DNA from 2 places in the Photobacterium minamisatsumaniensis genome. Region 2 is predicted to be linked to the other one. Evidence: predicted binding sites of a transcription regulator. Region 2 holds the regulator's gene; the other holds the start of a gene.
The links. Region 2 encodes MetJ, which represses methionine synthesis genes. Its sites were predicted from a motif close to TTAGACNTNTANANGTCTAA; they were not measured.

Region 1 (3,426 bases), on a different contig from region 2:
TGTGATTTTGCTTGAGTAAGCGGCAATTGGGTAAACAAAAGTATTACCTGCAACGGCAAATTTGTAGTTGCGGTCAGTGATTTGCTGCTCAAGGTATGGCTTGTGTTGGAAAGCATTAACATCAATAGAGCCTTCTTCCAGCGCTGCGTTTGGTGAAACGTAGTCGGTGAAAGTGATAAGCTCAACATCAAGGCCGTATTTATCTTTGGCTTCTTTTGCTGCCACTTCAGCAACTTGTGCTTCAGCACCCGCCATAACCCCAACTTTTATTTTGCTGTTATCGATAACGGCTTCTTTGTCGCCACAACCAGCTAGTACTAGCGCAGATGCTAGGCCTGCAACAGCAAAAAGATTCTTCAAGTTAAACGCCATGTTATTTCTCCTTAAATTGGGGTTTTCCGTAATTCTAGATAGTAATTGTCTTTTATATATCTTTTAAATCGTGTTCTTTTAGCGATGATCGAAACGCTTAACGAGGTGATCGCCAGCAGATTGAATAATCTGCACCAAGATGACCAGCATGACCACGGTGATTAACATGACTGTGCCATCGAATCGCTGGTAGCCATATCGGATACCGACATCGCCAAGGCCGCCACCGCCAACCGTTCCCGCCATCGCTGAATAGCTGACAAGGGTAACCAGTGTAATCGTAACTGCATTAACAATACCCGGTAATGCTTCAGGCAATAGTACCTTGCTGATGATTTGGCTTGGTTTTGCTCCCATAGCTTGCGCGGCTTCAACTAAGCCTGTTGGTACTTCAAGGAGTGCGCCTTCCACTAAACGGGCAATAAAAGGAATTGCACCTACGGTTAGCGGGACGATAGCCGCAGCGGTACCGATGGAACTACCGACAACGAAGCGGGTAAAAGGAATGATTGCCACAAGTAAGATAATAAACGGGATCGAACGGCCAATATTGGTCACGATACCGAGTACTTTGTTTACGAATGGATTTGCCAGCAAACCGTTTTCTTTGGTTAGGTGCAGTGCAACGCCGACAGGGATACCGATCAAAAAGCCAATAAGTCCTGATACAAAAACCATTACCAGGGTTTGGCCTAGGGCATCAATTAGCAGTTGAACGAGACGTTCGTTTTCTGTCCACCAGGTTACAACAGATTCAAGCAACATAACCTAATACCTCTACATTGACTTTATGATCACGAAGGAAGGCAATGGCCTGTTCCGCAGCTTGCTCGGTACCGAATAATTCAGCCAACATAAGGCCAAATTTAACGCCTCCAGCATAGTCCATATCTGAACTTAGAATACTGATATCAATATTAAACTCACGGGCAACTTGTGATATCAACGGCGCATCTACCGACGCACCAGTAAACTCTAAGCGTACTAATGGGTAGCTGTTATCGATACGGGTTTCAACCATGCGTGCACGGTAATCTTCAGGAATTGAGAGATCTAGCGTAGAACGGATAAACTCACGTGCAAGGGCTGTTTTGGGGTGAGCAAAGATATCACCGACAGGGCCTTTTTCGACCAGCTCACCATCTCCGATAATTGCCACTTGTGAACAAATACTTTTGACCACGTCCATTTCATGGGTAATAAGCAAAATGGTTAGGTTTAATTTACGGTTGATTTCTTTGAGTAACTCTAAAATAGACTGAGTTGTCGCTGGATCAAGTGCGCTGGTGGCTTCATCACAAAGTAGTACTTTCGGATCAGAAGCCAAGGCACGCGCAATGGCAACCCGTTGCTTTTGTCCGCCACTTAAATTTGATGGATATGTGTCGCTTTTATCGGCTAAGCCTACGAGTGTAAGAAGTTCATTGACCTTCATCTCGATGGCATCTTTTGACGCGCCAGCCAGTTCTAGTGGTAACGCGATATTCTTGAAAACGGTACGGGATGAAAGCAGGTTGAAATGTTGGAAAATCATGCCAATTTTTCGGCGAGCTTGGGTTAGCTCTTGGCTTGATAGCATCGTAAGATCGGTGCCATCAACAATGACATGACCGCTAGTTGGTTTTTCCAAAAGGTTAACACAACGGATCAGGGTGCTTTTACCTGCACCGGAAGAGCCTATTACGCCGAAGATCGTGCCTTGTTCAATGGTAAGGTTAATATCACGCAGCGCGTGGATCTCCCTTTCCCCCTGATAGAACACCTTGTTAACTCTATTTATTTCTATCATTGTTCATCCTGAATCATATGCCGTATATGTTATTACTTATCGTGAAGCGTTAATGGCATATTGTCATGTTGTTTTATGTGTTTGCATTATTTTTATCACGTGAGATAACAGTTAGCTAACCTCATCTATTGCGTTGATGCTATGGGCTAAGACAAATGAAGTCAATAGATATTTTTACGTCTAGACGTCCAAACGGCTTTGTGGCTATTTTGATTCAATGATTACTGAAATTGAATAACTGAGCAGCAACGGTGATAAAGAGGTGAATCCAGCTGCGACCCATGTCATAATTTGACGACTACAATACAGCTAGACAGAGGGCTGACGCTTGGCTAAACCAGCAGTTTTTATCGATCGTGATGGTGTGATTAATGTTGATCATGGTTACGTACATACCGTGGATGACTTCGAGTATGTTGAAGGTGTCTTTGATGCCTGCAAACAGCTAAAGGCGATGGGGTATATGCTTGTTCTGGTGACCAACCAAGCTGGGATCGCTCGAGGCATGTATACCGAAGATGACTTTCTAACCTTGACGGAGTGGATGGACTGGAACTTTGTCGATAACGGTGTTGAGTTCGACGGTATTTATTATTGCCCGCATCACCCAACGGAAGGCAAAGGTGATTACCTGCAAGACTGTGATTGTCGTAAGCCAAAGCCGGGCATGTTCATTTCAGCCCGTGATTTCTTGAAAATCGACATGGCGAACTCGGTGATGATTGGCGATAAAGCTGATGATATGGAAGCGGCTGCAGCGGCAGAAGTAGGGACTAAAATTTTGGTTCGTACGGGCAAGCCAGTAACTGAAGCGGGTGAGAGTATCGCGACTGTTGTGCTTGATAGCGTAGCAGATGTACCGACATGGTTGGCAGCACGCTAACTGCACGGTGACGTTGCTATATAAGAAGGTCGCTGAGGCGGCCTTTTTTATGGGCTAAACATTGGCGAATTACGCCATAATATGACTATATATTCACCACTGTTTATTTTCTTCATAAATGCTTTCCTTTATTTCCCTTTTGTTTCAGAAGCTTAATCCTTGGCATGTAAACTGCAATGTCTCAGTTTCTAATACTGGGAATGTAAGGAGAGAGACATGAATACAATAGCTGCTGGTTGTTTGGTGCTGTTTTCGACGATAAGTACCGCTTATGCACACGCCGATGAGAAGAGTGATGTACGGTGGCATGATGATCTTAACGTTGTAATGGCCGAACAAAAACGCGCTGTTGTTGAGTCGTTAAATGCAAAAAATCGTTATC
Region 2 (3,426 bases):
GCCTTTTTGCTGCTTAAGCGCAATGTCATGACCAGGGTGCTCAGGCTGACTTGGATGGTAAATTTGTCCCACAAGCGGCTGTTGCTGTAGATAAGCCAGCACTTTGGCGCTGTTTTCTTCATGCATCCGCATTCTTGGAGCAAGGGTTCGTAAGCCTCTCAGCGTCAAATAAGCATCAAACGGTGCGCCCGTTGCGCCAATACAGTTCGCCCACCAAGCAATCGTCTCGGCCTGCTCCGCTTCTTTAGAGATCAATACGCCACCGACAACATCTGAATGGCCGTTGATGTACTTGGTTGTTGAATGGATCACAAAATCAGCCCCTAGTGCAATGGGCTGCTGAAGGATTGGAGATAAGAAAGTATTATCAACCGCAACCAATGCGCCTTCTTGCTTTGCAGATGTACACAATGCCGCAACATCTACAATTCGCAGTAATGGGTTAGACGGTGTTTCAACCCAAACCAGTTTTGGCTTTAATGCCAATGCTTGAGCCAAGGCCTCAGGGTCGGTTTGATCAACAAAACGGACCTTAAAGTCACCTTTCGTCGCTCGCGTATTAAACAAACGATACGTACCGCCATAACAATCGTGTGGGGCAATAACCAGATCATCTGGGCCAAGCAAGGCCGATGCGAGTAAGTTAATTGCAGCAGTACCACAGCTGGTTACCACACCACCTGCGCCGCCTTCGAGTTCTGCCAAGGCATCGGCGAGCATGTTACGGGTGGGGTTACCAGAGCGAGAATAATCATATTGTGGAAGCTCACCCAACCGAGGAAAGCTGTAGGTTGATGTCAGGTAAATCGGCGGCACAACGGCATTGTGCTGAGAGTCTGACTCAATGCCAGTACGAACGGCTATAGTGGCAAGCTTCTTATCACTCATATTACTTTCCTTGTCGGGGCGAGCCCCTGCTGCGAATAACGTTTATGCAACAACATAACCATATTTACAAAAGACGTCAACACTTCTAGACGTCTACATGTCTTTGCTTATGGCAGTAAATCCGGCTAGAATTCACTCCTATCATATTTATTCAATCAAACATCGCTGAGAAGGTTAACAATGGCAGAGTGGAATGGCGAATACATCAGTCCATACGCGGAACACGGTAAGAAAAACGAACAAGTAAAAAAAATTACTGTTTCGATTCCATTGAAGGTGCTTAAAATTTTAACTGATGAGCGCACTCGCCGTCAGGTGAATAATTTACGCCATGCCACCAACAGCGAGTTGCTATGTGAAGCCTTCTTGCACGCATACACGGGCCAGCCCCTGCCGACCGATGAAGATATCCGTAAAGATTGCCCTGACGACTTGCCAGCCGAAGCAAAAGCGCTAATGGAAGAGATGGGCATTAAGTACGAAGACATTAACGAGTAAACCTCCTTTTCTCGTCAACAAAAATAAAAAAACCAGCCTGGGGCTGGTTTTTTTATTGGTAAGGCAACCTAAAGCAGATTAGCTTTCCATATAACCGACAGGCATCTCGATTCGAGCCACACCCGAATCAACCGCGGCTTGCGCGACTGCCTTCGCAACGCGTGGTAGCAAACGTGGATCCATCGGTTTTGGAATAATATAATCGGTGCCAAACTCTAGCTTATCGACACCAGCCGCTTTAACCACTTCCGCAGGTACTGGCTCTTGGGCTAGTTCACGGATCGCTTTTACCGCAGCCAATTTCATTTCATCATTAATTTCACTCGCACGCACATCCAATGCACCGCGGAAAATGAATGGGAAACAGATAACGTTGTTTACCTGATTCGGGTAGTCAGAACGACCTGTACCCATAATTAAATCATCGCGAACGGCATGAGCCAGCTCTGGTTTAATTTCTGGATCAGGGTTCGAACAAGCAAAAACAATCGGCTGATCCGCCATAAGCTTAAGCAGTTCTGGCGCAAGCAAGTCTGGACCAGATACACCGACAAAGATATCAGCACCTTCGATAACATCTTCTAATGTGCGCTTATCGGTATTATTGGCGAATAATTGCTTATATTCATTGATATCGTCACGACGTGTGTGGATCACACCTTTACGGTCAAGCATGTAGATCTTCTCACGCTGTGCGCCACACTTGATCAATAGCTCCATACAAGCAACCGCAGCCGCACCAGCACCTAGACAAACAATCACAGCTTCGCCAATCTCTTTGCCTTGAAGCTCAAGTGCATTAAGCATGCCCGCAGCCGTTACGATTGCGGTACCGTGTTGATCATCATGGAAAACCGGTACATGGCAGCGTTCGATCAAACGCTTTTCAATCTCAAAACAGTCTGGGGCTTTGATATCTTCAAGATTGATACCACCGAAGGTGTCAGCAATGTTCGCAACGGTATCAACAAACTCATCGATCGTACGGTGTTTAACTTCGATATCAATCGAGTCTAGGCCTGCGAAGCGCTTGAACAATAACGCCTTACCTTCCATGACTGGCTTCGATGCCAATGGGCCTAAATTACCAAGGCCAAGGATCGCAGTACCATTGGTGATAACAGCAACCATGTTGCCCTTACCCGTGTACTTATAAACATTTTCAGCATTCTGTGCGATTTCACGCACTGGCTCAGCCACACCTGGGCTATAAGCAAGAGCAAGATCTTCTACAGTATTGGCTGGCTTAGTGAGTTCAACGGCAATTTTGCCTGGTACTGGGTAAGCATGGTAGTGCAAAGCTTGTTGGCGAAAATCTTCAGACGACATAGTGTTCGAAATCCTGACTGGAAGTGACTTTATTTAATAATTTAGAGGTAGAGCATATTCTATAGCAGCACAAAATCCTAGTATCGAACATCTGGTCATGCCATTAATTCCCGAGCAGAATAGTCAAGTAAAGGCGAAAGTGGTCAATAACTATCAATTTCATCGCTTTCAATCACGGAATATAGTCGCACAGCTAAGCCTGTATAGAGCAATTCGTGCAAACTTTTTGGTTCAGAGCGATATAAATCAATGCACCAGAATACATTTGGTTATTAAAGATACTAGCAGAAAATGAGGCAGGGATTCGTCGAGGGATGTTTAGTCTTATAATAAATAGGCATAAAAAAAGGGACGCCGTAGCATCCCTCTTCTTTCAACATTTTCTGCCAATTACTTGGTAGAAAGAGCACCGAAACGCTTGTTGAATTTGTCGATACGACCACCAGTGCTAACCTGACGCTGCTTACCAGTGTAGAAAGGGTGACACTTATCGCATACATCAAGGTTGATGTCTTTGCTCATAGTAGAGTTAAATACGAAAGTGTTGCCGCAAGAACAACGAGCGTTAACTGCAGTGTACTGTGGGTGGATACCTTGTTTCATGGGATAACCTCAAAAGTAAGGCCGTGTCGCTCTCCCGATCCAAAGCCGGGCACCACACGTCGTTAATAATAATAGTGTAACGGCAGCATAGCCAATACACCGAATTCA

Region 1: a site for MetJ is predicted at 2,334-2,353, ahead of metN (methionine ABC transporter ATP-binding protein MetN). Genes of this name have one in related genera too.

What each region holds. Positions count from the first base shown of each region.
Region 1 covers NZ_JAKJSI010000052.1:37,542-40,967, forward strand. Annotated here, with positions in the region: gene L4D78_RS24170 (MetQ/NlpA family lipoprotein) at 1-372, opposite strand, end outside; gene L4D78_RS24175 (methionine ABC transporter permease) at 451-1,137, opposite strand; gene metN (methionine ABC transporter ATP-binding protein MetN) at 1,127-2,161, opposite strand; gene gmhB (D-glycero-beta-D-manno-heptose 1,7-bisphosphate 7-phosphatase) at 2,490-3,044, shown strand; gene L4D78_RS24190 (hypothetical protein) at 3,261-3,426, shown strand, end outside.
Region 2 covers NZ_JAKJSI010000014.1:151,311-154,736, reverse strand. Annotated here, with positions in the region: gene L4D78_RS06860 (O-succinylhomoserine (thiol)-lyase) at 1-888, opposite strand, end outside; gene metJ (met regulon transcriptional regulator MetJ) at 1,069-1,386, shown strand; gene L4D78_RS06850 (malic enzyme-like NAD(P)-binding protein) at 1,465-2,715, opposite strand; gene rpmE (50S ribosomal protein L31) at 3,106-3,318, opposite strand.